DNA from 4 places in the Halomonas sp. KO116 genome. Region 4 is predicted to be linked to each of the others. Evidence: predicted binding sites of a transcription regulator. Region 4 holds the regulator's gene; each other region holds the start of a gene.
The links. The regulator sigma-54, encoded in region 4, starts transcription at its own class of promoters, with help from an activator protein. The targets are predictions, from matches to a motif close to TGGCACNNNNNTTGCTNT.
Positions count from the first base shown of each region.

Region 1: the regulator sigma-54 is predicted to act here: its motif matches at 1,882-1,899, upstream of KO116_RS01605 (amino acid ABC transporter substrate-binding protein).
Region 2: the regulator sigma-54 is predicted to act here: its motif matches at 4,493-4,510, upstream of KO116_RS01525 (P-II family nitrogen regulator).
Region 3: the regulator sigma-54 is predicted to act here: its motif matches at 2,841-2,858, upstream of KO116_RS06975 (circularly permuted type 2 ATP-grasp protein).

Region 1 covers NZ_CP011052.1:328,106-336,127, forward strand. Annotated here, with positions in the region: gene KO116_RS01600 (amino acid ABC transporter permease) at 1-674, opposite strand, end outside; gene KO116_RS01605 (amino acid ABC transporter substrate-binding protein) at 774-1,799, opposite strand; gene speE (polyamine aminopropyltransferase) at 2,054-2,920, opposite strand; gene hemE (uroporphyrinogen decarboxylase) at 2,917-4,032, opposite strand; gene ribA (GTP cyclohydrolase II) at 4,295-4,930, shown strand; gene trhA (PAQR family membrane homeostasis protein TrhA) at 4,965-5,660, shown strand; gene KO116_RS01630 (glutathione S-transferase family protein) at 5,657-6,280, opposite strand; gene djlA (co-chaperone DjlA) at 6,365-7,129, opposite strand; gene dxs (1-deoxy-D-xylulose-5-phosphate synthase) at 7,163-8,022, opposite strand, start outside.
Region 2 covers NZ_CP011052.1:309,975-317,996, forward strand. Annotated here, with positions in the region: gene KO116_RS01505 (TonB-dependent siderophore receptor) at 1-365, opposite strand, end outside; gene KO116_RS01510 (helix-turn-helix transcriptional regulator) at 525-1,523, opposite strand; gene KO116_RS01515 (TonB-dependent receptor) at 1,573-3,750, opposite strand; gene KO116_RS01520 (accessory factor UbiK family protein) at 3,894-4,241, opposite strand; gene KO116_RS01525 (P-II family nitrogen regulator) at 4,586-4,924, shown strand; gene KO116_RS01530 (ammonium transporter) at 4,961-6,208, shown strand; gene glnK (P-II family nitrogen regulator) at 6,399-6,737, shown strand; gene KO116_RS01540 (ferredoxin--NADP reductase) at 6,894-7,670, opposite strand; gene KO116_RS01545 (LysR family transcriptional regulator) at 7,851-8,022, shown strand, end outside.
Region 3 covers NZ_CP011052.1:1,512,228-1,520,249, reverse strand. Annotated here, with positions in the region: gene KO116_RS06985 (zinc-binding metallopeptidase family protein) at 1-253, shown strand, start outside; gene KO116_RS06980 (alpha-E domain-containing protein) at 258-1,268, opposite strand; gene KO116_RS06975 (circularly permuted type 2 ATP-grasp protein) at 1,273-2,754, opposite strand; gene KO116_RS06970 (transglutaminase family protein) at 3,130-6,480, shown strand; gene KO116_RS06965 (circularly permuted type 2 ATP-grasp protein) at 6,564-8,022, shown strand, end outside.
Region 4 covers NZ_CP011052.1:2,883,433-2,891,454, forward strand. Annotated here, with positions in the region: gene KO116_RS13345 (KpsF/GutQ family sugar-phosphate isomerase) at 1-337, shown strand, start outside; gene KO116_RS13350 (KdsC family phosphatase) at 401-943, shown strand; gene lptC (LPS export ABC transporter periplasmic protein LptC) at 943-1,512, shown strand; gene lptA (lipopolysaccharide transport periplasmic protein LptA) at 1,524-2,015, shown strand; gene lptB (LPS export ABC transporter ATP-binding protein) at 2,027-2,776, shown strand; gene KO116_RS13370 (RNA polymerase factor sigma-54) at 2,900-4,315, shown strand; gene hpf (ribosome hibernation-promoting factor, HPF/YfiA family) at 4,414-4,722, shown strand; gene KO116_RS13380 (PTS sugar transporter subunit IIA) at 4,727-5,197, shown strand; gene rapZ (RNase adapter RapZ) at 5,286-6,218, shown strand; gene KO116_RS13390 (HPr family phosphocarrier protein) at 6,264-6,533, shown strand; gene pmbA (metalloprotease PmbA) at 6,537-7,877, opposite strand; gene yjgA (ribosome biogenesis factor YjgA) at 8,001-8,022, shown strand, end outside.

The DNA.
Region 1 (8,022 bases), 2.1 Mb from region 4:
ACCAGAGACATCCAGAAAACCGGCAAGCGTTTGCCGGTGGCTTCATGGCGGCGCTTATTCCAAATGACCAGAACGATGCTGGCAATGATCGCCACTACGAAAGTAGCGGGGATGAGCCCAAAGCCTGATTCAAACAGTGGCTGGGGCAAATAGAGCCCGCGTACATTGAGGAAAATGGCTTCTCCAAATGCCATGCTCTCTCTAGCGCTGGGTAGCGTCCGCAGCACCGCGAAGTACCAGAAAAAAATCTGCAGCAGCAGCGGGATATTACGAAAGGTCTCGATATAGGCGTTGGCTAACTTGGCGATCAACCAGTTGGGCGATAGTCGCGCAATACCGACGATAAACCCAATGATCGAAGCAGCCACTACCCCCAGCCCTCCGACCAGCAGCGTGTTGAGCAAGCCGATCACGAAGGTGCGGCCGTAGGTACTTTGGGAGGAGTACTCGATTAAGGTTTGACCAATACCAAAGCCGGCTGTATTGCCCAGGAAGCCGAAGCCGGTGGTGATGCCGCGGGCATTCAGGTTGGCTTGGGTATTGCCGATAATATAGATCAGAAAAGCCGCCACTACGGCGACAAGAATGAGCTGAAAAATAAGTGCGCGCTTAGCGCGATCTCGCCAAAACGGCGGCTTATGGCCAGCGGGGCGAACGTTGGGTCTTACAGACATGGTGGCGTCTCCGCGACACGGAAAGGGTCAATCAAATGGCCCGCCTATACTCTCGTAATAAGTACTTGAGAGATGACGGGCCGGGGTCAAGCGAGACGCTTAGCGAATCGGGGGAGCGTACTGGAAGCCACCGTCGTTCCACAGGGCGTTAACACCGCGCTCGATTTCAAGCGGCGAATCCATACCCACGTTACGTTCAAAACTTTCAGCGTAGTTGCCGACTTGGCTAATGATGTTGTAAGCCCAGTCAGCTTCTAGGTTCATGCCTTCGCCGTAGTTGCCGTCTTGGCCCAGCAGGCGAGCAACATCAGGATTGTTAGAGTCACGCATCTCTTCAGCGTTTTCGCTGGTAACGCCGTACTCTTCAGCATTGATCATGGCAAACAGCGACCATTTCACGATGTTGAACCAAAGGTCGTCGCCCTGACGAACCACAGGCCCCAGCGGCTCTTTGGAGATAACGTCAGACAGAATCATCGACGCTTCAGGATCATCAAGCTGGATACGTAGTGCCGCTAGCTGAGAGGTGTCAGACGTTAGAACGTCGCAGCGGCCAGCTTGATAGCCACCCACAGTTTGCTCAGAAGTATCAAAAACGATCGGGTTGAATTCCATGTCGTTAGCACGGAAGTAGTCGGCTAAGTTCAGCTCGGTCGTGGTGCCCGATTGAATACAGATAGAAGCACCGTCGAGCTCATCGGCACCGGTAATGCCCAGGTCGCGTGAAACCATGAAGCCTTGGCCGTCGTAAAAGTTAACGCCAGTGAAGTTAAGGCCCAGCGTGGTGTCACGGGTAGTGGTCCAGGTGGTATTACGTGAAAGTAAGTCAACCTCACCAGACTGCAGTGCGGTGAAGCGCTCAACGGCATTTAGAGAAATATAGTTAACCGCATCCGCATCGCCGAGTACCGCTGCTGCGACTGCACGGCAAACATCAACGTCCAGACCCTGCCAATTACCATCGTCGTCTGGCGCTGAGAAGCCCGGCAAACCATCGCTCACACCACACTGAACGGCGCCACGCTCAATGGTATCTTCTAAGGTATCGGCTTGAGCAGTCGCCATTCCCGCTAGGCTTAATGAGCCTGCGGACGCCAGAAGCGCTAGGTGTTTTTTATTGAACATTTAGTTTCCCTCGAAGTTCTTGAAATTGGTTATTGAAATCTGTCATTGAAATAGCCATGCATGCCGTAGCATGTAACTAAACCTAGCAAGGAAGATGCCAACAAGGGTACAGGCGCACATTCAGCGCTTTTCAACGCTACTCAACGAATTCGAGACGAACGTCTAGGTGCAAAAATGTTACCACCCACCTTGCTTTGCACTTTTATAGGGCAAGCTGGGGTGGGCGGTGGCAGAAAGGCAGCAGTGAAGGGTGTTTATTCAGCCGTGAATGCCTTGCGCATAAACGGCGGCAGGGCGAGCGCACCGCGATGGGCATCAACGCTATAGTACTCAAGCGGCAGTTCGTGGCTGGCGGCTGCCTGTTCACGGAACGTATTCACATCAGTGGCTTTACCCGCCAATGTGACGCTCCACCAGCCTGAGGGGTAAACCGGCTGTGGGAAGGGCAGGGTCGCGACGCTGTCGAAACCCGCTTTCAGCATATCGTGGCGTAACTCACGAATGATCGAACCCGTGTGGTAAAGCGGTGACTCGCTCTGCTGCACCATCACGCCGCCGCTTTTCAAAATGCGGTGGCAGCGCTTGAGAAAATCGGTTTTAAACAACCCTTCAGCGGGGCCGACGGGGTCGGTAGAGTCGATAATCAGCACATCGATGCTCTCATCCGGTGCATCGTCCACCCACTTGACGCCATCGGCGAACAGTAGCTCGGCGCGCGGATCATTATTTGATTCTACCAATGATGGAAAGAAGCGCTCAGAGGCTTTCGTCACTTCTTCATCGATATCAATCTGGGTAACTTTCTCAACGCCTGAGTGGCGCAGCACCTCTTTTAACGTGCCGCAGTCGCCACCACCGATAATCACCACCCGCTTAGGGTCTTGGTGGGTAAACAGGGCTGGATGCGCGATCATCTCGTGATAGAGGAAGTTATCGCGATCAGTCAGCATCACACAGCCGTCCAGCACCAGGAGGTTGCCGTAAGTCTCGGTAGCATAGACTTCCAGATGCTGGTACTGGCTCTGTACATCCAGCAGCTTTTCAGAAATTTTCAGCGAGAAGGCGCTGCCGTGGCTATCAAAGACTTCGGTAAACCACTGGTCGTCGCGTAAATCGCTCATGAATTGGCTCCTGATTGCGCTGTCTTGGGTTGCGTCGGGATATCCCGGTGGTATTGCGGGCTGAGCTCGTGCAGTGCCTCCATAAAGGCGGTGACGTGATCCGGGTTGGTAAATTGGCTGATACCGTGGCCCAGGTTAAACACATGGCCAGGGCCGTGGCCGTAGCTTTCCAGCACGCGAGCCACTTCAGCGCGGATAGCCGAGGGGCGCGCAAATAGTACGTTAGGGTCCAGATTGCCCTGCAGGGCGACCTTATGGCCAACGCGGGCGCGGGCATCGGAAAGCTCGGTAGACCAGTCGATACCCAGGGCATCGGCACCGGCGCAGGCGATATGCTCAAGCCACTGCCCGCCATTCTTGGTAAACAAAATCACCGGCACGCGACGGCCATCGTGTTCACGGATCAGTCCGGAAACGATCTGCTCCATGTAGCGCAGCGAGAACTCCAGATACGCAGGGGTCGAAAGCGCGCCGCCCCAGGTATCAAAAATCTGCACCGCCTGGGCACCGGCGCGAATCTGTGCATTTAAGTAGTCGGTGACCGCATGCGCTAGCGTATCCAGCAGCTGGTGCATGGTATCTGGCGTATCGTAAAGCATGGTTTTCAGGTGACGGAAGTCCTTGCTGGAGCTGCCTTCGACCATATAAGTCGCCAGTGTCCAGGGGCTGCCGGAGAAACCAATCAGCGGCATACGGCCATTCAACTCCCGGCGGATGGTCGACACCGCACGCATCACGTAATCCAAGTCACGCTCGGCGTCGGGTACGCTGAGCGCTGCAACTTCTTCCGGGGTGCGCACGGTTTTACGGAATTTAGGGCCTTCGCCGGTTTCAAAATAGAGCCCCAGACCCATGGCATCCGGAATGGTTAAAATATCCGAAAACAGAATGGCGGCATCCAGCGGATAGCGCTCTAAAGGCTGCATAGTGACTTCGCAGGCCAGGTCATGATTACGGCACAGATCCATAAAGCTGCCTGCATCGGCCCGGCTGGCACGGTATTCCGGCAGGTAGCGGCCCGCTTGACGCATCATCCACACCGGGGTGCGGTCGACGGGCTGGCGCGCTAGTGCACGAAGGAATCGATCATTTTGTAAAGGTGTAGTGGTCATAGACACTTGCTCTTAGGAAATTTGCCCGCATCGTATTCGAAACCGTATCGGGGATCATATGCGAGCAATTGTACTTGAAGATAAGCGCGAGGGCGGCGTACTCGGTGGCAAAAATCGTCGCATCCGGCCAATTTTTCTCCACTAATGAGCCGATTTTAGTCGCGTTGCCACCGTGAGGCGGGCGCCGCTTCCTGTTAGAATGCTTGCCCATTTTGCCAACACTGGTGTGGTTAACTGGTTTGGTCAATCAGCGAGGTAACCTGTGACCATTCGCTTTATTGCCGCTTCCCAACTGCCCACGCCCTGGGCAACCTTTACGATGCATGGCTTCGAAGATGAGGCCACCGGCAAGGATCATATTGCCTTGACGTTGGGTGATGTGACCGGCGACGCACCGGTGCTGGGGCGGGTACATTCTGAATGTTTGACCGGCGATGCGCTCTTTTCCATGCGCTGTGACTGTGGTTTTCAGTTGCAGGAAGCGCTTAAGCGCATTGCTGAAGAGGGCCGCGGCGTGCTGTTTTACCTGCGCCAAGAGGGGCGTGGTATTGGGTTGCTAAACAAAATTCGCGCTTATCATCTTCAGGATCAAGGTGCAGATACCGTCGAAGCCAACGAGCAGCTCGGCTTTGGTGCTGATATGCGCCGCTATGATCTATGCGTACCGATGCTCAATCACTTGGGGATCACCTCGCTAAGGTTGATGACCAATAACCCGCGCAAAGTGGATGCCCTCACCCGCGATGGAGTGAACGTGGTGGAGCGCTTACCGATCACCACCGGTCTGAACCCGCATAACGAGCAGTACCTTGCCACCAAAGCGGGCAAACTTGGTCATATAATGGCGCTGGATGACTTCACTCACGCCAGCGATGTGGATATTGAGCGTAAGGGATGATAATAGTGAGGTATAGGTTTTAGGAGCCACCCGAATGAAAGCCGCACGTAATGAGCAGGGTGAAGTCTTTTCTGAAGAGCAGGGTGAATTCAGTGCTGCCGAAGAGTGGCTGCACAGTATCACTCACGGTATCGGAGCCGTGCTCAGCCTTGTGGGAATGGTGGTTCTGCTGATCGCTGCGAGCGTCGCTGCCCATGTCGACCCATGGAAGGTGGTTAGCCTGAGCCTCTACGGCACTACATTGGTTCTGCTATACACCGCCTCGACCCTTTATCACGGCATTCCGCATCGGCGCTGGAAGCTGCGTTTTCAACTGCTTGACCACTGTGCGATTTATCTCCTCATCGCGGGTACTTACACGCCTTTTTTATTGGTGAACATGCGCGGCCCCACCGGGTGGATGCTATTTACTGCTGTATGGTCGCTCGCGTTGGCGGGCATTGTCTGCAAACTATGTTGGCCGCATCGCTTTGCGGTATTGCGCGTCACGATTTATTTGCTGATGGGCTGGATGATTTTACTCGCAGCAGAGGAGATGGCGGCTAATTTATCGTCAACCGGTATTACCCTGCTGGCCGCGGGAGGAATCATCTACACGCTCGGGGTTATCTTCTACGCCGTGCGTGCGATCCCCTATAACCACGCTATTTGGCATCTGTTTGTAATAGGGGGAAGCGTCTGCCACTACTTTGCTATTTATAGCGCGGTTCTCCCCGTTAGGCCTGCTTAACCCTCAGCGGCGGCTTTCTCACGCGCGACGGCTTTAGCCATGGCGGGGCGCTTGATATGACGCTCGCGGTAAGCAAAGAGCGGCTCGGGTAAGCGATGCTTCATGCTGGCCGCCCAGGAAAGGGTATGGGTCAGAAACAGATCCGCTAGGGTAAAGGTGTTACCTACTAGATATTTCTGACCGTTATAACGGCGCTCCAAGGCACCGACTGCACGCTGAAACTCCCAGGCACAAACCGGCAAAATAGCAGGAACACGTTTGTCTGCTGGCAAGGCAAACTTATGCTTGGCCTGATTCCACAGCGGCTGCTCAATTTCCGTCACGATAAAGCTGAGCCATTGATCAACTTGGGCGCGGGCCGCGGGGTCGCTGGGCAGCAGCGTGCCATCGCCATAGGTCTCGGCCAGATAGCGGCAAATAGGCGCCGACTCAAACAGGTGTACATCGCCATCTTCAATGACCGGTACCTTGCCATCCGGGTGACGTGCCAAATGCGCGGCCGTTTGGCCCTCGCCTTTATCCAAGGCCACGTGCTGGCACTGGTACTCAAGGCCTAGCTCTTCAAGCGTCCACGCCACTCTTAACGAGCGCGACTGGGGGAAGCTATATAGCGTGATCATGGCGTGCTCCTGACGAAAACAGTCGATGCTTCAATCTAGTGGGCGTTAGTAACGTTGTCGATTCACTTATTGATAAGGCTGCCTTTAGGCGCTGCCCCTCGCCGTACGGATTCGCTCGTAGGCATTGCCGATTTCGCTGGTACGCGCTTGGGCGATGTCGCGCATGCTTTCGGGCAGGCCTTTACCGGCCAGTTTATCCGGGTGGTTTTGACTCATTAGGCGGCGATAAGCTTTCTTGATCTCGGCATCGCTGGCGTCATCAGAAACTCCTAATACACGGTAAGCGTCTTTCAGTGCTTCTTCGCTGGCGCCTTGGGAGTTAGCCGCGGCGCCGTGGAGCATCGCTTCGATCTGTTGAACTTCAGCGTCGCTGCAGCCGACGCCGCGGGCGACACGCAGAATCATCTCGTGTTCGGCGGGGTGAAGCACGCCATCGGCAGCAATCGCCGAGAGCTGAACCTGGATAAATACTTGGCGCAGCACCGGCTGGCGCTGGGTGAGGCGGTTAACGTTGGCCAGTTCGGCGTCCAAATTGAAATCATCGGCGCGGCCACGCTCGAAGGCGGCGCGGGCTTTGGCGCGCTGCTCGCCCTGGAGGTGCATCTGGTCAAACAGTTTCTCGGCAACGTCCAACTCGCCGTCGGTCACTTTACCGTCGGCTTGGCACAGACAGCCCATCACGGAGAAGATCGACTCCAGAAAGCCTTCCTGGATGCGCATGCGGGCGATATTAAGACGACGGCTAAGGCGCTTGCCTAGCCACCAGCCCAGGCCACCGCCAATCAGGAGACCCACCGGGCCACCAAACGCAAGGCCAATCAAAGCGAAGATAATAATTAGAAATAGCATATGGGTCTCAAAAGTAATTTAAAAAATAATGGCTTATGGCAGTCGAGCGCGAATAGCCCGCTCTATGCCATCGTTATCCAGTCGGCAGTCGGCAAGCAGCTGCGCGGGCGTGCCATGCTCCACAAAAGCGTCCGGCAGGCCGAGATTGAGCACTTCCACCTGGACGCCTTCAGCGTGGAGTAGCTCATTCACGGCACTACCCGCGCCACCGGCAATCACGTTCTCTTCCAGGGTCACCAGCAGCTCGTGCTCGTCAGCGGCGTGCAGCAGCGCATCGCGATCCAGCGGTTTGATGGAGCGCATATTGATGTGAGTCGCATTGAGCCGTTCGGCGACTTCCGCTGCGGCGCTGTTGAGACTGCCAAACGCGAGCAGCGCAATGCGCACACCGTCGTTGGCGGCCTGGCGGCGCACCTCGGCTTTGCCGATGGTCAGCGGCTCAAGGTGTGTAGGTATTGCTACGCCTGGACCGGTGCCACGGGGGTAGCGCACCGCGGCAGGGCCAGGGTGGTGATAGGCCGCACTCAGCATAGCCCGGCACTCGGCTTCATCCGCCGGGGCCAGAATCACCATGCCGGGCACACAGCGCAGAAAGGAGAGATCCATGCTGCCGTGGTGCGTGGGGCCGTCTTCGCCGACTAAGCCTGCACGGTCAATGGCAAAGGTGACGTCCAGGTTCTGCACCGCCACATCATGAATCAACTGGTCGTAACCGCGTTGTAGAAAGGTGGAATAAATTGCCACCACTGGCTTCATGCCTTCGCAGGCCATACCTGCTGCGAGCGTTACCGCGTGCTGCTCGGCAATCGCTACATCGAAATAGCGTTGTGGGTACTCTTTAGAGAAGCGAATCAGGTCGGAGCCCTCGCGCATCGCGGGGGTAATGCCCATTA
Region 2 (8,022 bases), 2.1 Mb from region 4:
TCACCCATCACCTTTAACCCATCTAAAAACGTATTGCTCAAGCTGCCGTCAGAAAACCCGCGGAGTACCAGGTAATCAAAACGGTTGGAGGCGCCAATCTGGTTGCTGTAAACACCGGGCGTGTAGTCGGTGGCGCGCTGTACGGTACTTACCCCGCGGTTGTCCATCTGTTCGCGGGTAATGGTGGAAACGCTCTGGGGTATTTCGATCGTGGGCGTTTCCACTTTGGTAGCCGCCTGCTGGGCAGTGACCGTGACGGTGGCTAACTCGTTGTTTTCTTGAGCGTATACCGGGGAAGCAGCCAGTGCTGAGAGAACGGCGACGCTAAGCGGAGCGCGTAGAAAACGGTGATGGGGGATAAACATGGGAGGCACCTGCAGTAAGCATCAATTAACCAATGTGTTAATGAGAATTATTGCGCTTAATGACGGCTGAAAGGTATGCGCAATGACAAAGGGCGTATGCGTGCTGCCAAAAAACGCCCAACAAAGGAACTTAGCGCTCCCAAAACAACCCTGCGGCCTTTAATGGCGATGGAACACTTCATGAGGCGCAATGCCAAAAGCGCGTTTAAAGGCGGTGGCAAAATTGGTGGCGTGGCGGTAGCCGCAGGCGTGAGCGGTTTGCTGCACGCTATAACCTTTGCGTAAGTACGCTTGAGCTTGGGTCAGGCGACAACGTCGTAGGTAGTCGAATATTGAGCAGCCGTAACAGCGGTGAAACTTGGTGCGTAGGCTGCTCGGGCTCATCGCGGCATTGCGGGCCAACTGCTCAAGCCGATAATCCTGGTTGGGGGAGTGTTCGAGCTGCTGACGCAAGCACTCCAGGCGTTGGTGATCGCGTTGGGTTAGACCCGACGGCAGGCTAACTGCTTTTCCTGCGTCGTTGGACTCAAGGGAGGCGGCAGGCAACCCATGAGCTAATAACTGGAGCGCGAGACCTTGCCATAGCAGGCGCTGTCGCTCTACTGGCCAGTTCGAAGCCAGCGCTGCCTCCAGGCTATGAATAAGGAACTGCGGCACCTGCCAGGTATGCAGTACGGGCGTTGCCGGAGGGGCAACATCGATAGGCGAAGGGTTAATGGACGAGAAAGAGGGCAGCTCTTTACAAGCCAGAAGCGATACGTTGAGGATGCGCAAACGCTGTGGCGCGGGCTGGAAGACCTCAAGCCCCGTCTGCTCGTTGAAATGCGCACTGAAGGCGTCGCCAGCCTGCAACTGAAACGACTGGTGCCCGAGACCGACTTGGATATGGCCCTCGAGTATCACGCTGAGAAACCACGGCGCGGTACGCCGGGAAGTGGAGGCGTAAGCGTGCAGGACGTCAAGATCCGAGTGTGTCACGCGCAGTGTGGGGTCTATCTCGACGTCCATCACCCGCCCACGGGCAACACAAGGGGCTGGCTGGGAGCGTTCGGGCGCTTCGGGAAAGCGGTAGTCGATCCCGAAGCGCTGACCAATAGCCAGCAGGTCATGGGTGGTCAGTGGTACGCAAGATGGCGTTATTGGGCCGAGTGTAGCCATCCTCGTTACCTCACCCTTGAGCGGTTGTCAGCGAGTAGCGAACCACCTCTCAGTACTCCATCGACCAGTTCAGGGTGTAAGTACGCCCGCGGCCCTGGTAGTCATAGAGGTACTCTGGGCCGTAGTAGGGCGAATAGAACATGGCGGCTCGCTGCCCCCAGACGGTGGAGTACTGATCATCCAGCAGGTTCTGCACTCCTAGGCTTAAGGTGCCAAGATCGGTTTCCTGGCTGAGCGATAAGTCGAGGGTGGTATTGCCATCGATCTCCCGGTCGGCATCGTCTTTCAGGTCGAAGTTGTGGTTGGCCTGTAAGCGAGCCGAACGTACATAGTCCGTCCAGCTAATAAAGGCGGTGGCGGAAGAGAGGGATGCATAGCGGGCGTCACGCTTCTCCCACTCCCCTTGGTCGTTCTCCTGCTCGGAACGCACCAAGTGCAGAGTGCCCCCTGCCTCCAGGCCATTATCGAAATAACGAGTCACGGCGCTTTCCAGGCCGAAGTCGCGCTTCTTCTCATCCACAACGCTGACGCTTAAATCCTCGGCGTTCTCTACCGCCTTGTCCGACCAGGCGTAGTAAAGCGCTGTCTGGGCCGTCCAATTGCCCCCCTGATAGCGCCAGCCTAGCTCTACTTGATCCGTCTCGATGGCAGATAACGGGTTGTTATCGACACTGACGTCGGGGCTCTTGCCGTAATATTTGGCAGGATCTGGCAGTTCGAAGCCCTGGCTAAACTGCAGCCAGTTCTGGTGACCGTTGCCGTAGTCGTAGAGGGCGCTGGCATTGAAGAGCGTTGCTTCATAGTCATTCTCGCCGCCAGGAATCCCCTGGAATTCATCCACTTCGACGTCCATATGCTGCTGCCGCAACCCTGCGGAGAGCTTGAGCGCCTGGGTGGCCTGCCAATCGCCCTGGAGGAAGCCTGAAAGCCCGTCCACTTGATAACCGGGGTAGCGGGGTTCAACCCCTGATGCCTGTTGCACCAGGCCGCCGGAGGCGTCCGAGATGTTGGTATCGAACAGCATCTGGCTGGCATCGAAAGTTTCACGATCCAGATCGAGGCCGTAGGTTAGCGAAACGTCATCACCCAGGCGCGATTCAAACAGCGCTTTGATGCCGCTTAAATCGGTGTTTTGTTGCGAGGCGCGAAATTGCAGGCCGTCGGAAATTGGGTAGGGAAATGCCTGGAAGCTGGACTCCTCCTCCCGGTGGAACGCCTGCAGGTAGAAGTTTTGCCCCCACAGGTTGGCGTGGTGATAGTTGACGTTGACGAGCTTACGGTCGGTTTCCGGATCGCGCTGTGAACGGTAGCCATCGCGAATTTCGGCATCGTTCAAGTTGGGCGTGGCAGCGTCGAGGTTGGGAAAGTAAACACCCCGGTCACCTTCATAGCCTGAACGGTACAGCTGGGCACCCAGTTCCAGACTCTGTTCATCGGTCAAGCGGAAAGAGAGGTTGCCCAATACATCAATGCTGCGATTATCCTGTAGGTCGGTCTGGGCGATATCGGGAAAGATTTCCTGGCCGCTGCCGTCATAGTGGCGGCCGTTGTCGCCAATGGCGGTACCCAGATAGCCTTGAACCCGCTCGTTACCACCGCTGATGGATTGTGCGAGGCGTCGATCTATGTCATCGCTGTTGTTGAAGCCGGTGGTGATGCCTGCTTCAGTACGCCAGTTCAGGCCTTCTTCACCTTTGCGGGTAATGATATTGATTAAGCCCCCCGTAGCACCGCCGCCATACAGGCTGCTGGCGCCGGAAAGCACTTCCACGCGCTCAATATTGAAGGGATCGATGGCATCGAACTGTCGGGAAAGCCCACGGGAACTGTTCAGCGATACGCCGTCGATGAGCACCTGCACGCCCCGGCCTCGCATGTTTTGCCCATAATTGGTGCGCCCTTGAGGCGCCAGATCCAACCCCGGTACCAGATGCCCCAATGCTGTCTTTAGGTCTGCACCATTGCGGGTCTGCTGTTGCAGCATCTCTTTGTCAATTACCCATACAGCACCGGGAATTTGACTGATCTGACTAGGAGTGCGCGATCCAACGACCACCATGGTCTCGTCGGCGCTAGACGCAGTATTTTGGGCGAAAACGCCATTGGAGAAGCTCAGTAACAGGCTGGTGCCAACAAGCCCAGATATTGAAACAGACGACGGCGAAAAGAAAGGCTTTGCAAAAGGCAGCTTTGCAACAGATAGGTTTGATAGTGACAGGGCGTGCATAGTGAACAATCCGCAGACGGTAAGAAAATCAAAGGCGGAGAGTATCACCACGAAAAACAAAGTCAACGATAGTGATTCGTATTTATTTTGCGGTGCGCGCAGCAATAGGCCATTCCCCTATTGCTGCTAATGAAGCTTAAACGTTAAGCGGGTTTATTCTTCTCGTCTTCTGCATCTGATTCCGGCGCATGCTGCTCTGGAACTGGTGGGGCTTCAGCTTCGAGCGGCGTGGACGTCGTTGGCGCGGAGGCATCAACGGCTGCTTCAAGGTTAGCGACTTGGCGCTCTAACGCCTCTACCCGCGAACGGGTGCGCTGCAGTACATCCATTAAAATGTCGAAATCTTCCCGTGAGACAAGCTCCAGGCGGTCGAAGGCGCCACGCACGACTTGCTGCACGCCCTTTTGAATATCTTCTGGCGCCTGGGAGGCGTTTTGTAAACGGTCACCAATCTGCTGGGCCAAGCGGCTAATACGGTCTTGAGGCGCCATCGTTCTCTCCTAGATAAACCTGCTTTAAATATTGCTTACCGGTAAGGATACGCAACAGTTGGCGAATTCGCATGTATCGCGTGCTTTTACTGCTTAACCCAGGGTGTGCATCGAAATAGAGCAGGCTACTTTTGCTTACGCTCTTTTTTGGTGCAATAGCGGTGGTGTGAGAATGGATTTGCTCAGATTTAGCGCTGAGCTGCACTTTTGATGACGGCTAATTGGCTGACTTATAAGCAAAAAAAGTCAGCTGGCACAGTATGCGCATTATCGGTTCAGGTGCTTATTCTGGCGGCTGTGCCGCTACCAATCTAGCAGGACTTATCCAGCAGGGGAGATCCGGGATGAAACTCATCACCGCTATCATCAAGCCATTTAAGCTCGACGACGTTCGTGAGGCATTGGCCGACAACGGCGTTCAGGGCATTACGGTCACTGAAGTTAAAGGTTTTGGCCGTCAGAAAGGGCATACCGAGTTGTATCGTGGCGCGGAGTACGTCGTCGACTTTCTACCCAAGGTAAAAGTGGAAGTGGCCGTAGACGACGCCCGTTTGGAGAGCGTATTGGATGCAATCTGTAGTGCGGCTAACAGCGGCAAGATCGGTGACGGCAAGGTGTTTGTTACGCCACTGGAAGACGTGATCCGTATTCGTACCGGCGAACGCGGCGCTGACGCCGTCTAATCATGGCTTAACCAGACATTAAACGGGGAACATACAATGAATGAGTTTACAGAGTTGAGCTACGCGCTCGATACGTTCTACTTTCTAATTTGTGGCGTGCTCGTGATGTGGATGGCCGCTGGCTTCTCCATGTTAGAAGCAGGCCTGGTACGCTCCAAAAACACCGCCGAAATTCTAACCAAAAACGTTGCGCTGTTTGCCATTGCCTGCACCATGTACCTGTTGGTCGGCTACTACATCATGTACTCCAGCAGCGCGGGCGGCTTTCTGCCTAACCTGGGCTTCTTGATTGGCGCTGAGAATAGCGCTGATGCGGTGACCGCAGGCGGCGATGATGCTCCCTATTACTCTATGCGCTCTGACTTCTTCTTCCAGGTAGTCTTTGTGGCAACCGCCATGTCGATTGTATCGGGTGCCGTGGCCGAGCGCATGAAACTGTGGGCCTTCCTGGCCTTTGCAGTGGTAATGACCGCGTTTATCTATCCGGTGTCTGGCTACTGGACCTGGGGCGGCGGCTGGTTGTCTGAAGTAGGCTACTCTGACTATGCGGGTTCAGGCATTGTGCACCTTGCCGGTGCATCTGCAGCACTCGCTGGTGTCATCGTGCTCGGGCCACGTAAAGGCAAATATGGCAAAGATGGCTCTATCCACGCGATTCCGGGTGCCAACATGCCGCTGGCAACGCTGGGTACCTTCATTCTGTGGATGGGCTGGTTCGGTTTCAATGGCGGTTCCGAGCTTAAACTTGCGGCTGTCGATTCTGCTAACAACGTGGCACAGGTGTTTGTAAACACGAATGCAGCAGCGGCAGGTGGTGTGATTGCGGCACTGATCCTGGCCAAACTGTGGTTCCGCAAAGCTGACCTGACCATGGCATTGAACGGTGCCCTGGCTGGCCTGGTGGCCATCACCGCCGATCCGCTCTCTCCGACCGCACTGAGCGCTACCATTATCGGCGCGATTGGCGGCATCATCGTGGTCGCAGCCATCGTCACCCTCGATAAAGTGAAGCTGGATGATCCGGTCGGCGCGATCTCGGTTCACGGTGTTGTCGGTATCTGGGGCGTGCTGGCAGTGCCGCTGAACAATGACGGCGCATCATTCGGTGCCCAGATCATCGGTATCGTAGGTATCTTCGCTTGGGTATTCCTGGCCAGCCTGGTGGTATGGCTCATCCTGAAAGCCATCATGGGCATCCGGGTTAGCGAAGAAGAAGAGTATGAAGGCGTTGATATCGCTGAGTGCGGTCTCGAAGCCTATCCCGAATTTGGCATTAAGAAATAAACAGCGGCATTAAGAAATAATTTAATGCTGACCTAGTGAGCAGGCGTGCTCCTTCTGGCCTCCCCTTAGTGGGAGGCTTTTTTATTCTCTGCCGATAGCGGTGTATGCTGGTAGTTAGCGGTTAACGGCTGCAACATTCGCAGCCGTTCAACCCGACCCCATCATGGCCACCCAGTTAGAGGATATGGTAATGAAATTGATCACAGCGATTATCAAGCCGTTTAAGCTCGACGATGTACGCGAGTCGCTCTCCGATATCGGCGTTCAGGGTATTACGGTGACGGAAGTGAAGGGCTTTGGGCGCCAGAAAGGGCATACCGAGCTGTATCGTGGTGCTGAGTATGTGGTGGATTTCCTGCCCAAGGTGAAGCTGGAAGTCGCCGTGGACGACGACATGGTCGAGCAGGTGATTGATGCCATCACCCAGGTGGCGAACACAGGTAAAATCGGCGACGGCAAAATCTTTGTGATGCCGCTGGAGCAGGTGATTCGTATCCGTACTGGCGAAACGGGCAAAGACGCGGTTTAACGGTGAAGGGTAAGGTGTGAATGGTAAGTAGTGCCGAGTAGACAAAGCCCCTGTGGATGCTCTCCCCAGGGGCTTTGTATGAGTGATGCGATCATTCTGGCGGCTATAAACTTTTTTCTATTCACCACTCACTCATTACGATTCACTATTTACGTCTCACTTCTCGACAAACGCACGCTCGATGACGTAGTCGCCCGGCTCGCCCATGCGCGGCGAGATATTCAGACCCAGCTCGTCAAGTAGCGCGCTGGTATCGTCCAGCATGGCGGGGCTGCCGCAGATCATCGCGCGATCTTGGCGCGGATCAATGGGCGGCAGGCCGGTGTCTTCAAACAGCTTGCCCGTACGGATATGGTCGGTTAGGCGCCCCATGGTGTGGAACTCCTCCCGAGTAACGGTGGGGTAGTAGACCAGCTTTTCAGCGATGTCTTCACCCAGGTATTCATGGGCTGGAAGCTCTTTGGTGATAAAGTCGGCGTAGGCTAATTCAGAAACTTCCCGCACACCGTGAACCAGCACTACCTTCTCGAAGCGCTCGTACACTTCAGGATCCTGGATCAGGCTCATAAACGGCGCCAAGCCGGTACCGGTGGAGAGCATGTAGAGGTTGCGGCCCGGCAGTAGGTCATCGCATACCAGTGTGCCGGTGGGCTTGCGGCTAACCATGATCTGATCGCCTACTTTCAGGTGCTGAAGGCGTGAAGTGAGCGGGCCGTCGGGTACTTTAATGCTGAAGAACTCAAGGTGGTCTTCGTAGTTGGGGCTGGCAATGGAGTAAGCGCGCATCAGCGGCTTGCCGTTCACTTCCAAACCAATCATCACGAACTGACCGGTTTTGAAACGCAGGCTGCGCTCGCGGGTGGTGCGGAAGCTGAACAGGGTATCGTTCCAGTGATGGACGCTAAGCACTTCTTCCAGAGCAAACTTACTCATGCCGTTTTCTCCATTAGTCGATGCTGGCGCTAGTCCGCATCGGTCATATTCTTAAAAAGAATAAAAATGATTAAATATGTTGCCAGCAAGTCTAAGCAAAGGGTGGTATATCTGTTAAGCGAATTATATTGATAACGGTTATCTGAAAAATAGATATAGATCAAATAAAGGTCAGACTCTATGCACTACACCCTGCGGCAGTTGGAAGTCTTTGTGGCGGTTGCTCAGCATGAGAGCGTCTCCCATGCGGCGCGGGCGCTGGCCATGTCTCAGTCGGCAACCAGCACGGCGCTTGCGGAGCTTGAGCGGCAGTTCGACTGCCAACTGCTGGATCGGATTGGTAAACGCTTAA
Region 3 (8,022 bases), 1.4 Mb from region 4:
AACCTTCGCCTATTACTTGGATATGGTGGCCGTGCTGGATACCGCACTGCACATGGGCATTACACATGTCGAATATGACGGTAGCCTGGACAGCATGTTGATGGCTTTTCATCAGGTCGGCTTGGCGGTGAACGAACTCAACCGGGATATGGGGCTACTCGACCTTTCGCCAGCGGCGCTCGCCCCCGCCGTGCGGGATAAACTGGCGTACCTGCATCAACTGATCCAAGCCGCCAGCCCTGTTGAGCGCTAGCCCGTCAATCGTTGTCGTTGTCCCCTGCGTGGCTTTGGCTTTGTGTCTGGCTTTGCGTTTGTGCCACTCGGGGAACAGTGTCGTCATTCACAAAGTAGGTCGCACTAAGCGTATCGTGAATGGCAGCAAAGCCAATTTGCAGCTCGTCGATAAAGGCATGCAGCTTGCTCGGCGAATGGGCAAGCGCTTGGATATCGGCATCGACTACGTCCGCTCGAACCAGCGAAACCGTGGCCGCGGGGCGGTCTTGACGGGGAAGCAAAGTAAGCTCATGGCCTAGCGTTTCTAGGCTGCAGGCAATCGAACGTGGCAGGCTGGGGTCTTGGAGCAAAAAGCGCAGCACATCCGGCCCCCGTACGCGTAAACGCACCTGCTGACGGTACATTTGATACGCGGTGAGTGATTTAAGCACACTCATCCACTGCAAGTTTTCAAATGGCAGCAGCTCCTCAGGGTTTTGCGGCAGCAAGCTGGCAGAGCGCACGTCCACAATGCGCGTCGTCATATCCGCCCGCTCCAACTGGCGCCCTAATTCAATAAACGTACGCGCCGGGCCATGACTCAAGGTGCCCTCAATGAGCCCCGTTAACGCTTGGCAACCACGAATCACGCTTTTGAGAAAGCTATCGCGGCGGCGCGGGCTAACGCCATGTTCAGCATGGTCGACGACGCTCAGATAGAGCTGATTAACCTCCTCCCAAATCTCCCGAGGCACCACATCCCGGGTGGTTCTGAGGTTCTCGCGAGCACTGGCGAGGGCGGAGATAATCGAAATATCATTCTCGGTATCGGCACATAAAAAATGTACGACATTGCGCTCATCGAAGTCTGTATGGCGTGCGGTGAAGGCTTCCAGGCTGCCGGTCATTTCGATAAGTGGAGCCCAACCTAACGGCAAGCGTCCCGGCAAATCCAGCATAAGGTGGCTGTTAACGCTCAATAGGCGCGCGGTATCTTCCGCTCGTTCAATATAACGCGCCATCCAGTAAAGATTCTCAGCAACGCGTGACAGCATGGCGTTAGGCTCCTTTCACCGCGGCCGCTGCCGCCTTATCGTCGGTTTCTACAATCCAGGTATCTTTACTGCCGCCGCCTTGTGAAGAGTTCACCACCAGCGATCCTTCTATCAAAGCCACCCGCGTCAAACCACCGGTCGTGACATGAATTTCAGGCCCTGAGAGTATGAAAGGGCGTAAATCCACATGGCGCGGCTGCGGTAACCCATTCGCTAGCGTAGGCGTAGTCGAAAGCGCCAGGGTGGGCTGGGCCATATAATTGCGGGGATTTGCCTTGATCAACTGCGCAAACTCATCGCGGGTCTCTTTGGTTGAGCGCGGGCCAATCAACATGCCGTAGCCGCCCGACTCATTGGCGGGCTTGACGACCAATTCATCCAGGTGGTCGAGCACATAGCGGCGGTCGTCTTCAAACATGCACAGGTAGCTCGGCACGTTGGGCAACAGCGGCTCCTGATCGAGGTAATAACGAATCAGCGCAGGTACGAAAGCGTAAACCACCTTGTCATCCGCCACCCCAGCGCCCGGCGCGTTGGCCAGCGCGACTTTACCCGCCCGCCAAGCGCGCATCAGGCCCGCAACACCCAGCATTGACTCAGGATTAAACGCTTCCGGGTCGAGAAATTCATCATCAACACGGCGGTAAATAACATCCACGCGGCGCATACCCTCGACGGTGCGCATATACACCACATCATCGTCATCCACTAACAGGTCACTTCCCTGCACCAGTTCTACACCCATTTGCTGGGCAAGATAGGCGTGCTCGAAGTAGGCAGAGTTATAAATCCCTGGGGTCAGCACCACAATTTGCGGGTCATCGCCAGGTCGCGGCGACATCGACGCTAGCATGTCGTAAAGCTGAGCCACGTAATCATCAACCGGCAAAATCTTGCCTGAGGCGAATAACTCCGGCAGCACTCGCTTAGTGACATTGCGATTTTCAAGCATGTAAGAGACGCCGGAAGGAATGCGCAGGTTATCTTCCAGCACAAAAAGCGTACCGTCGCCATCGCGCACCAGGTCTGACCCGCAAACATGCGCCCACACGCCGTGAGGGGGATTAATACCTACACACTGAGGGCGAAAATTAACCGACTGCGCCAATACCTCAGCGGGTAATACTTTGTCCTTGATCACCTTTTGGTCGTGATAGAGATCATCAATAAATAAGTTTAGCGCCTGCACGCGCTGCTTGAGCCCCGCCTCGGTTTTACGCCACTCATTGGCGGGAATAATGCGCGGCACAATATCAAACGGCCAGGCACGGTCGATCATTGCCCCTTCTGAATAAACGGTGAAAGTAATCCCCATGGTACGGATGGCGATCTCCGCCGCCGTCTTGCGCTCCGCTAACTCTTCTGCGCTAAACCTTGCCAACATGTTGCACAGTTCACCCGCTGACTCGCGTGGCTGACCGGGCGCTGCCATCAGCTCATCGTAAAAATCACGACACGCATAGTTATTCCAATTCACTTGGCTCATGGGCGCTCTCCTGGCGCTGGGGTGGAAGCGGCAACTTCCTCAATGCTCAGTGTAGGCCTGCCGCGTGCAAAACAATCAAACAATTGAGAGCAAAATACGTACCATCTTTTGCGATATTTCAACGTTCGCTTACTTAAACACGACTCAAACATTACTTGGCAGAGCATCAGCGCCCATCAAACCCCTTTTATGCTTTCTTTTGGTGCGTCTAGTTGGCTTCAAGTTGGTGCATAACGCCATTTCCACTTTAGTTAAACGTCTTACTTAATATAGCGGCTGCAAAAAAGTAAAAGTGGAACGATACTTGCGAAACGTTCGGTTATTCCCTAACCCAGCCGACTATCCGGTTGATAACGGTTCTCTTGAGGGTGGCCCATGACCATTCGCGTTGCCTTGTACCATCGTACGACATACCACTTTGACCGCCCGGTGCGTCTATCACCCCATGTTATTCGGCTACGTCCGGCGCCCCACTGCCGCACGCATATTGAGGCGTACTCACTCAAACTCTCCGGCGATGACCATTTTTTAAACTGGCAACAGGACCCGTTTGGCAACTTCAACGCCCGCGTGGTGTTCCCAGAACCGCGTAAAGAGCTAACCATTGCTGTCGAACTGATCGCCCCGATGACGGTGATTAACCCGTTCGATTTCTTCCTGGACGACATTGCGCAACAGATTCCCTTCGATTACCCGGAAGCGCTGCGGCAAGAGCTGGGCCCCTATCTTGAAATCACCGAGTCCGGGCCGCGCTTAATGGAGTGGCTCAAGGGCGTGCCCCGCGAACCGACCACCACCGTCGATTTCCTGGTCGCGCTTAACCAACGCTTACAAGACGATATCGGTTACCTGGTGCGCCTGGAGCCAGGCGTACAAAGCTGTGAAGAGACTCTGTCCCTGGCCAGTGGCTCCTGCCGCGACAGCGCCTGGTTGCTGGTGCAGATTTTTCGCCACCTGGGACTCGCGGCACGCTTTGTATCGGGCTATCTGATTCAGCTTAAATCCGATGTCAAAGCACTCGATGGCCCCAGCGGTACAGAAGTAGATTTCACCGATTTACATGCCTGGACCGAAGTCTTTCTGCCTGGTGCAGGCTGGGTAGGTCTTGATCCAACCTCCGGCCTGTTCGCAGGTGAAGGCCATATTCCGCTGGCGGCTACTCCAACGACAGGTAGCGCAGCCGCCATTACCGGTTTTTCGGATAAGTGCGAAGTCACGTTCGATGTGACCATGGAAGTGGAGCGTATCCACGAAGACCCACGGGTCACCAAACCGTATAGCGATGAGCAGTGGCAGCGTATCTGCAACCTCGGCGACGACGTGGATGCCGAGCTTCTTCAGCAAGATGTGCGCCTGACCATGGGTGGCGAACCTACCTTTGTATCGGTTGATGATATGGAGAGCCCGCAGTGGAATACCGAAGCGCTCGGTGAGCACAAGCGCGAGCGGGCCGAAGCACTACTGACACGCCTTCAGGCCGCCTATGCCCCCGGCAGCGCCATTCAGCAGCAGCAGGGCAAGTGGTATCCCGGCGAACCGCTGCCCCGCTGGGCGCTGGCCTGCTACTGGCGTAAAGATGGCGTGCCGCTATGGCGCGACCCACAGTGGCTGGCCTGCCTGGAGGCTGCCCCGAAAGTGCACGTGGATAACACCATGGCGCAACGCTTTACCAAGGCACTTAGCGAGCGGCTGGGTGTGGCCGAACGTTACTGGATTCCAGCGTTTGAGGATGCCTACTACTATCTTTGGAAAGAGCAGTCGCTGCCAGTTAACGTTGACCCGCGCGAAGCCAACCTCAAAGACGATGTCGAGCGCCACCGCTTAGCCCGCCTATTGGAACAAGGTCTGGACGAAGTCGTTGGTTACGCTCTGCCACTGCGCCACTCGATCAGCCAAGCCCACCGCTGGGAAAGCGGCCGCTGGCCGCTCAAGCGCGACCACCTTTTTCTGGTACCCGGCGATTCCCCCATGGGGCTGCGCTTACCGCTTTCGGCGTTGCCCTGGGCTGACCCGGAAGAGCAGCCCCAGCCTGAATCACTATTCGCGCCCCGCCCGGCACTAGGCGATATTCACGGCGAGGTTGCCCGTCGTAATGCTGAACAGCTGCATATCAGCGACGCCGAACGCCTGGGTCGTTCCAGCCACCCCAGCCCATCGCACCCTGAAGGCGAAGATGTTCAGCAGCAGCCACGGGCAGAAAGCGACCGCGAGAGTGGCATTATTCACACCAGCCTGTGTGTGGAACCACGGGACGGTCGCCTGCATATTTTCCTGCCACCGCTGACCAGCTTAGAGCACTACCTTGACCTGCTCAGTACGGTTGAAGAGTGCGCTAAAGAGCTCGCTTGCCCGGTGATGGTAGAGGGCTACTCGCCGCCTCGCGATCCGCGTCTGGAAAACTTTATGATCACCCCCGACCCGGGCGTGATCGAAGTGAATATTATGCCTGCGGCCAGTTGGCAAACCTTGGTCGCGCAAACCGAACGGCTCTACGCCGAAGCACGAGAAACTCGCCTGGGCACCGAAAAATTTATGCTCGACGGACGCCACACCGGCACCGGCGGTGGCAACCACGTCACGCTAGGCGGCCTGACGCCTGACGATTCACCGTTCTTACGCCGCCCGGATCTGCTTGCCAGCTTAGTGACTTATTGGCAGCATCACCCTAGCCTCTCTTATCTGTTTTCGGGTCTCTTTATTGGCCCGACAAGCCAAGCGCCACGGGTGGATGAAGCGCGTCACGAAGCACTTTACGAGCTGGAAATTGCGCTACAGCAAATGCCCGAAGGCGACGTAGTACAACCCTGGCTGGTCGATCGCTTGCTGCGCCATCTGCTCACCGACTTGACTGGCAACACCCACCGCGCCGAGTTCTGTATCGACAAGCTCTATTCGCCGGATAGCGACAGCGGTCGACTCGGCTTATTGGAGCTGCGTGGCTTTGAGATGCCGCCCCATGCGCGTATGGGCCTGATGCAGATGCTGCTGATTCGCGCTCTTGTCGCGCGCTGCTGGAAAACACCCTATCGGGCCAAACCGGTGCGCTGGGGCAGCGCCTTGCAAGATCGCTGGATGTTGCCCCACTACTTGTGGAACGATCTTGACGATGTGCTCAGTGATCTACGCCACCACGGCTTCGATTTTGATCTTGAGTGGTTCGCCCCCTTCCTGGAGTTCCGCTTCCCGCTGCACGGTCGCCTGCATACGCCCATGCTGGATATCGAACTACGCCAAGCCATCGAACCCTGGCATGTACTGGGTGAAGAGGCTTCGGCTGGCGGTACTGCTCGCTATGTGGACTCCTCGGTGGAGCGCCTGGAAGTCAAAGTCAGCGGCATGAGCGGTGACCGTTACGTGGTGACCTGCAACGGGCGCCGAGTGCCGCTTTCAGCCACCGGCAGAAACGGGGAAGCAGTCGCCGGGGTGCGCTACCGCGCCTGGCAGCCGCCCTCGGCATTGCATCCGCAGATTCCTATTCATGCACCGCTGGTGTTTGATGTGATCGATACCTGGAATCAGCGCTCTGTGGCGGGCTGTACCTATTACGTGGTGCATCCCACCGGGCGTAATTTCGATACCTTCCCGGTCAATGCGTTTGAAGCCGAAGCCCGGCGACTGGGGCGTTTTAGTGACAGTGGCCATCGTCATGGCCAACAAGCTCCCAAGCTGGAAACCCCCAGCCTGGAACTGCCACAAACGCTCGATCTGCGCTGGACGCCTAGCTAATGTTTTTTAACTAAGCTAATGCTTTTCTCTTAGTAGCCAGTGCTGGATAATCCGCCCCCTTACCTCTCAGGATTACAAGGATAATGACGGCCCCTGTCTCACCCTCACTTCTCGCGCCCGTGGCTAACGGGCTTGTTGAGGATTACTTGAACCAGCTAGGCAAGGGACAGCCCGGCACGTATGACGCCATGCTCGATGGCCAAGGGCAGTTACGCCCGGGCTGGGAAAGCTTATTGGGCTCGCTGGAGGGCATGGGCCCCACGGGGCGTTTGCAGCAGCATGAAGAGATTCAGCGCCTGCTGGCCGAAAACGGCGTCATCTTTAATATGCATGACGAAACCCAAGGGCGTTCTTGGCGGCTTGACCCGCTACCCTGGGTGATTGATGAAGTCCAGTGGCAAGCGCTGGAGGCGGGGCTTACTCAGCGCAGCCGCCTGCTGACCGCCCTGTATAACGATATATACGGGGCCAAAACACTCTTTGACCTAGGCCTGTTGCCGACTCAGGAACTGCTTGCGTCACCGCTTCTCTTGCTGCCCTGCCATCGTTCGCTACCCAACGACCGTGCGCCGATCGGTTTTCACGGTGTGGATATTATTCAGGACACCCAAGGACAATGGCGGGTTATGTCCGACCGGCTACAGGCACCATCCGGTACGGGCTTTGCGCTTGAAAATCGCATATTGATGGCCCGCGCCCTACCCGGCATGTACCGTAACGCGCCCTTAAAGCGGTTGGCGGGTTTCCTGGATTTGCATCACCGAACGCTCATCGCCATGGCCTACCAGCACCGCGATAACCCCACCCTGATTCTATTAACGCCGGGGCCGGCGAGCCCGCGCTATTTTGAGCACGCCTATTTGGCTAATTATCTCAATATCGCGTTGGTAGAAGGGCAGGATTTGGTGGTGCGCGATACGCAGGTTTGGCTGCGCACCCTGGGCGGCTTGCAACCGGTCGATGTGATCTTGCGCCATTGCGATGACGCTTACTGCGACCCGCTGGAGCTGCGCGGCGATTCGCAGCTCGGCGTGCCGGGGCTGTTACAAGCTATGCGTTCAGGCGGTGTAGCGTTATCGAACGCACTGGGTGTGGGCATTTTAGAAGCCCCGGTATTAGCTGACTACCTGCCAGCACTGTGCGAACACTTACTGGGTGAGACCCTGCTGCTACCCAACGCCGATGCCTCTACGCAACCGGCCAGCGCACCGATATTTGACAGCCACCTGCAGCGACTTGAGCCCACTACGTTAAACCTGCGCTGTTTTGTGACCCACACCCCGGCTACCGTCAACCGCAACACGGCGGACGAATACCAAGTGATGCCCGGCGGTTTAGCCTGGGTCGGTGCGCCTGGCTCACCCTCACTGAGCACCAGCATTGTCAAAGATGTGTGGGTCACCGCAGCCTCACCCCAGCCGCATGTCAGCCAGCTGCGCCAAGCCCGCGGCCCGGTAGTGGCGACGCGGGATGGGACGGATCTACCCAGCCGGGTGGCTGAAAGCCTGTTTTGGCTAGGCCGCTACGGTGAGCGATTAGACA
Region 4 (8,022 bases):
AGTCCCCCTGGGTAGCCCACTGCGCGACGCGTTATTGGAAATTACCCGTCAAGGGTTAGGCTTTACCTGCGTAGTGGATAGCGATGGCCGCCTAGCCGGGGTATACACTGACGGTGACCTTCGACGTACGCTCGATCAGTTCCACAACCTGCGCGATGTCATCGTTGACGATGTTATGACCCGGCCGGGCAAGCGCATCGGCCCCGATATTCTGGCGGCGGAAGCGGTACGCATCATGGAAGAGAGCCGCATTACGGCGCTAGCGGTGGTGGATGAACAACAGCGTCCTATCGGGGCGCTACATATGCATGACCTGCTTGCCAGCGGCGTTATTTAAGCCAGCGGCGTCATTCAGCAATGTTACCGACCCGCTTTACGAATTTAATGATATGGAGGTTCTATGACCCTACCTAATGCGCTACTTGATCGACTCCGCCGCGTGCGCCTATTAGCGTTGGATGTTGACGGCGTACTGACCGACGGCCGCCTCTACTTTCAGGCTGACGGCATCGAAATCAAAGCATTTCATACTCAGGATGGTCATGGGCTGAAGCTTCTTAAGCGAGTGGGCATACATGTAGCGCTAGTGACGGGCCGCGATTCCCCCATGGTGAGCCAGCGCGCCGCATCACTGGGCATCAACCTGGTCCATCAAGGCTGTGAAGACAAGCTTGCTACCCTGCGCGGGCTTTGTCAGCGTCTCGATATAGAGCTAGAGCAGGTGGCCTACTGTGGTGACGACCTGCCTGACTTGGCCGCTATTAAGCGTTGCGGCGTCGGCATTACCGTCCCTAATGCGCCAGATTACATGCACACCCACGCCGACTGGACCACGGAACGACTAGGTGGCCACGGCGCGGTACGTGAAATCTGTGACACACTGCTTGAATCTCAAGGGCACTGGGGCGCGGTGCTAGACACCTACCTTCACGGTCGCACCTAATGGTGAAGCAGATAAAAGTACGCGTTTGGTTAGCCGGGCTGGTGGTAGCCTTGGGGGCTTTACTGGTGTGGCTTGACCCACAGGGGCCTCAAGACACGGCCATTGACCCTGGAGCGCAGGCCCAGGAGCCAGGCCACGTCCTGGAAAACGCTGAGATCACCCTTTTCGGTGATAAGGGCAGCGTATTACAGGCGCTTAAAACCTCACGTCTGATCCATACGCCGCAGCGTAGTGAAACCTGGACGGAAGAGCCCGAAGCTATTTTATACGACAGCGAAAACCGCCAGTGGCTGGCTAGCGCCGATGTAGGCACGCTTAACACGTCCACTCAGGTCTTGCTGATGTCAGGCTCTGCTCGCCTGATCGCACCGGATGAAGGTTGGCAGTTAGATACCGAATTATTGCACTATGACGGGCTAAACCAGCATGCATGGAGTGAAACACCGGTAGTGCTACAACAGCCACCCCAGCAAATGAACGCGTCGCGCATGGACGTCTGGCTTAACGAAAGCCAAGTGCGCTTAACTGATAATGTGCGTGGCACGCACCCTCCGGCCACGCAACGCTAACAGGATTTGCCATGAAATCACTGCTATATAGCGCCCTTTTTGCCCTTGCGGTACCGCTCTCGGCACTGGCCCAAAACAGCCAGGCCCCGGTAGAAGTCGAAGCCGACCGCTTAGACCTTGACCAGCGAGCGGGAACCGCTGTCTATACAGGCAATGTCGATATTCGCCAAGGCGGAATGCAATTACGTGGCGAGCGAGTAGAGATCGAACGCAACGAGGCAGGCGAGCTCTCCCGCGCGACCTCCACCGGTGAGCGCGCCTACTTACGTCATCAAGCTGAAGGGCAAGAAGGCCCTACGGAAGGGTGGGCAAGGCGCATTATTTATCATGTCGCTGAACGCCGCGTTGAGCTGATCGACCAAGCCGAATTAACGCAACAAGAAGACACCTTCACCGGCGGTCGCCTTGAGTATTTTATTGACCGTGAAGTCATTCAGGCCCGCTCTGACGTTGACGGCAGCGAAACCCAGCGCATACGTATGACGCTTCAGCCCGAACAATAGGGAGCCAAGCCTTGGCAACTACAGACACCACGCCAATCAAAACCCTATATGCCCACCACTTGGCCAAAAGCTATAAGCGACGCCGAGTCGTTAAAGACATCAATTTAGAGATCTCCCAAGGTAGCGTTGTGGGCTTACTGGGCCCTAACGGCGCGGGTAAAACCACCTCGTTTTATATGATTGTGGGGCTGGTGAAATCCGATGCTGGCAAAGTGGGTATCGACGATGTAGATCTAACCCGCGCCCCAATGCATGAACGCGCTGCGGCGGGTATCGGCTACCTTCCGCAAGAAGCGTCTATTTTTCGTAAATTATCGGTTGCCGATAATATTATGGCGATACTCGAAACGCGCAAAAAGCTCAGCCGTAGCGACCGCGAGCAGCGCCTGGAAGCGCTACTTGAAGATTTTCACATTACCCATATTCGCGACAACCTGGGCATGAGCCTTTCAGGCGGTGAACGCAGGCGTGTGGAGATTGCTCGCTCACTGGCGACAGAACCCGCATTCATTCTGCTGGACGAACCCTTTGCTGGCGTAGACCCCATTTCGGTGGGCGAGATCAAAACCATTATTCGGGCATTAAAGCAGCGCCACATCGGCGTACTGATCACCGACCACAACGTGCGCGAAACCCTGGATATTTGTGACATCGCCTACATCGTAGGCGATGGTCAAATCATCGCCAGCGGCTCTCCAGCCTCGATACTCACTAACCAGAAAGTGCGAGAGGTTTATCTAGGCGCCGATTTCCGCCTCTAGCTTATTTTTCACGTCTAATTAGCGCTCTCCAACAACTTTACTACCAATGGCATGCTTATTGCACTTGCACCGGAGACCTACTCGCACTAGGGTGGAGCATTCTGATTAACGAGTGGTTCTCAGATGGTCATGAAAGCTTCTCTTCAACTGCGCATCGGCACACAGCTGACCATGACACCTCAGCTGCAGCAGGCCATTGCCCTGTTACAGCTATCAACGCTGGACTTACGACAAGAAATTCAGCAGGCCCTAGATGCCAACCCCATGCTGGAACAAGAGGATGAATTTGGCGAACAGGCTGCCAGCGAGCCCAAAGAGGAAGAGTGGTCAGAGAGCATTCCCACCGAGCTCTCGGTAGATAGTGACTGGTCTGATACCTACCAAGATATGGGCAGTCACGGCGGCACCAGCAGCGAAGGACCTGATTTTGAGCGCCAAGCGGCTGGCCAGAGTCTTCATGGGCATTTGCAGTGGCAGCTCGCCATGACTGATTTTGGCGCGCGAGAGCAACTTGTCGCAGAAAGTCTTATCGACGCGCTAGATGCTAATGGCTATTTAACCCAGCCGCTCAACGACATCCGTGAAGGGCTTCGCGCCCAAGGCGTCGATGGGCTTAGCCAGCGCGAAGTAGAAACCATTCTACTTAAGCTTCAGCAATTTGAGCCAACAGGAATATTCGCCCGCGACCTGCGTGAGTGCCTGATGCTGCAGCTGGCCACTCTTCCCGATGACACGCCGTTGCTGGTTCCTGCCCGCCGCTTAGTACGGCAGTTTCTGGAAGCACTAGGCAAAGATGACATGCGCTTACTTAAACGCCGCCTGGGACTCGATGATGACCAGCTGGCTGATGTCATTCTCCTTATTCGTAGCCTTGATCCACGCCCAGGCAGCGCCTATGGCGATACCGATGATAGTTACGTAACGCCCGACCTGGTCGTACGCCATGACCACGAAGGCTGGCACTTAGAGCTCAATCCTGAGGCATTGCCAAGACTGCGCATTCAGCCCGACTACGCCAGCTTAATAAAGCGTGCGGATAAAAGTCAGGATAATCAGTTTTTAAAAGAACACCTGCAGGAAGCGCGCTGGCTGATCAAGAGCCTCTCTAGCCGCAACGATACGCTACTGCGCGTTGGCCGCGAGATTATCACCCGGCAAATTGGCTTTTTAGAACACGGCGAAGAAGCCATGAAGCCGCTCATATTGGCCGATATCGCCGAGGCCGTGGAAATGCACGAATCGACTATTTCCAGGGTGACCACTCAGAAATTTATTCATACGCCTCGCGGCGTATTTGAACTCAAATACTTTTTCTCAAGCCAAGTCAGCGGCCAGGATGGTGACAGCCATTCAAGCACCGCTATCCGCGCTCGGCTTAAGAAATTGGTTCAAGAGGAGCCGCCAGGCAAGCCGCTTTCTGATAGCCGCTTAGTCACGCTATTAGGAGAGGGGGGAATTCAAGTAGCGCGTCGAACGGTGGCTAAATACCGTGAAGCCATGGGCATTCCCTCCTCTAGCGAGCGACGTCGTTTGCGCTAGCACAAATCAACGTTTTAGGGAAACTCTCGACAAGGGCTTTGCAACGCGGCAAAAAGGGTTACAATCGAAGTACAGTCCGATGGATAAGGAGTACGTCAATGCAAGTTAATATCACTGGTCATCACGTAGAACTGACTGACGCCTTGCGTGACTATGTCAATGAAAAGCTTGAACGTGTAGAGCGCCATTACGACAATATAACCACGGTGCAAGTCACCTTATCTGTGGAGAAAGAGCGCCAACAGGCAGCCTGTACACTGCACGCAGCAGGAGCAGATTTGCATGCGGAAGCCTTAGACAGTGATATGTACGCCGCAATTGACGCATTAGCGGACAAAATTGATCGTCAACTCGTTAAACATAAGGAAAAAGCACAAGCTCGCGCCCAAGGCGCAGGCGTGCGTTAATTCAATGACGTTGGAAACCATACTCCCCCCGGAACGTGTTCTCTTTGACGTCCCCGGGGGCAGCAAAAAAAGGGTGCTGGAGTTTTTCAGCACCTTTATTGCCCAAAATATCCCCAGTCTGGACAGTCAAGAAGTGTTTAGCCGTTTAATTGGCCGTGAACGCTTAGGCAGTACCGGGATTGGTAACGGCGTGGCTATTCCCCACGCGCGTAGCCCTCACTGCTCTGCCCCAATCGCTGGTTTTTTAAAACTCGCAGAAGCAATTGATTTTGATGCTATCGACGGCGACCCGGTGGATCTGGTGTTTGTATTGCTAGTTCCAGAAGAGGCTGATGACACACATCTCTCTCTGCTCGGCCAGGTAGCGACCATCATGAACGATGCAGATACGCGTCAGAAGCTGCGTAAAGCAGGCAGCCAGCGCGAACTACTTGAGTTGCTTACCGCTAAAATTCGTGAGCAAACAATCTCCTGAAGGCCTAAGCCTGCCAAGCGGTACTCAACGGCAGGTTGATTTGCGCTCACCCCCTTAACGCAGCTTGATCAAAGCAAAGAGAGACTCTATGCAACTTGTGATCATTAGCGGCCGCTCTGGGTCAGGTAAATCTATCGCCTTACAAGCGCTCGAGGACCTTGGCTATTATGCGATTGATAACCTTCCTGCCATGCTGCTGGGTTCGTTGGTGGACGAACTACGCGACCAGGGCGACCGAGCCCATTTGGCGGTCAGCATTGACGCACGTAACTTGCCTGGCGCGCTAGAGCGACTGCCCTCTATGTTAGAGGAGCTGCGGCAACGCAATATTGCTTTTCAAGTGATCTATTTGACCACAGACGCCCGCATATTGCTTGAGCGTTACTCCGCCACTCGTCGTCGCCACCCGCTCACGCGCGACAGCGAAATGACACTTGAAGAAGCCATCAATAAAGAAGAAGAGACGCTACACGATATACGTGATCTGGCTGATTTATTGATCGATACTTCACGGCTATCGGTTCACGATTTACGTCGTCGCATTACTGACCAGGTCGCCCATCAGCGGCGCGATAAGCTCACGCTGACGCTTGAGTCGTTTGGTTATAAGCGCGGTGTACCGCTGGATGCTGATTTGGTTTTCGACGTGCGCTGCCTGCCAAACCCTTATTGGGACCCAACGCTACGCCAATTCACAGGCCGCGATGCGAACATAGTGGCCTTCTTAAGCGGTTATCCCATCGTAGACGCCATGAGTAACGATATTCAGGCTTGGCTTGAGCGCTGGCTACCCGCTTACCAAGATAGCCAGCGTAGCTACATGACTATTGCGATTGGCTGCACCGGTGGGCAACACCGCTCGGTCTATATGGTTGAACAGCTAGCAGAGCGATTAGTACACAGTATGGGCGAAATTCAATTACGTCATCGCGAGTTAGGCTTGCAGTATACATTAAATGAGCAGCCAGCTGCTCCGCCTGCCAGCACCTCCCAGACCGACGAGCAGCAAGCAACGTCTTAAGCGCTTCTATCCATTAATGACACCACTCGGCGAAAAGGAACCAGGGTGCCAGAAAGAATTCTCACACTTACCAATCAACGCGGCCTGCATGCACGCGCGGCGACCAAACTGGTAAAATGCGGCCAACAGTTCACGGCGACAATACGTGTTCAAAAACAGCAACAGGTCGCTGACGCCGCCAACATCATGTCACTGCTGATGCTCGCCGCCCCTTGCGGTACCGAGCTAACCATCAATGCTGAAGGCGATGACGCCGAACAGGCACTTGATGCTATTCAAGCGCTGTTCGATGCTCGTTTTGAAGAAGATCAGTAGCTTTTAATCTCCCGCTACGGTCATGGCATCAATTAACCAGCTACCCGTGTGAACACTGCCACGGGTATCGGTGTCATCGCCAATTCCCACTAACCCGGCAAACATCCGCTCCAGGTTCCCGGCAATCGTAAACTCCTCGATCGGGTACTGTACTTTTCCATCCTCTACCCAAAACCCTGCTGCGCCACGTGAGTAATCACCGGTCACGCCGTTAACGCCCTGCCCCATCAGTTCGGTTACCCAAATACCCCGGCCCATCTCTTTTAATAGACTGTCACGGGATTGCAGTGGCGCCACTAAACGCACATTACGTGCCCCACCAGCATTGCCCGTGGTTTGCATACCCAGCCGACGAGCGCTGTAGGAAGAGAGCATATAGCTGGCAATGCTGCCCTGATCGATAAAACGATTATTACGGGTTTGCACACCCTCGCCATCAAACGGCGAACTCGCTGTGGCACCGATTTCCATTGGACGTTCTTCAAGGCTAAACCAATCGGGAAACAGCGGCGTGCCAAGCCGATCACACAGAAACGAGGCTTGACGATATAAAGCACCACCGGCTAAACCACTCAGTAAATGACCAATCAAACCACTGGACAGTGATGGGTCAAACAGCACTGGAAAGGTACCCGTGGGCGGACGTTTTGCACCAAGCCTGCGCAGCGTACGTTCGGCAGCTTCGCGCCCCACTGCGGCGGGGCCACGCAATGCCTTGGGATCGCGTGCAGAAGTGTAGTCGTAGTCGCGCTGCATACCGCTCGCATCCTGGGCAATCAGCATGCATGAAAGCGAATGGCTGCTGCCTTTCTGCGTCCCGAGGAAACCGTGGCTATTGGCATAAACGCGCACGCCTTCACCACTCGAAAGTGAAGCGCCATCCGACTGCGAGATACCGTCAACATCACGCCCCGCCTGCTCGCAAGCAAGCGCTAGCTCGATCGCCTCATCGGTTGTGAGTGCCCAGGGGTAGTGCACTTCCAGATCGGGTAACTCGGCGGCCATCAACGATGCATCGGCTAACCCGGCGGCCGGGTCTTCTCCGGTATAGCGGGCAATCGCCAGCGCTTTTTCTACCGCAGCCTGGATCGAGGCACTGCTAGCATCCGTTGATGAGGCACTACCTTTACGCTGGCCTACGTAAAGCGTCACGGCGATGCCCTGATCACGGGATAACTCAACCGTTTCAACTTCACCCTGGCGTACGCTAACACCCATTCCCTGATCGACGCTTGCGCCTACTTCGGCAGCATCCGCGCCCAAGCGCTTTGCCAGCGCTAGTGCCTCTTCGGCCCGCGCGATCAGTAACGACTGCTGCGCGGATGCATCAAATGCCTGTGCCATATGGCCTCCTTTCTCAACCGAATGTCTCTCAACCGAAGTCTTTCAAGAGAGTGTCATCGGCGAATCAATGTTGTACTCGCAGCTGGTATAATGCCGCCACGAATTTTATCTGTGAGCCACACTATGCGTAAGCAACGTCCCGACC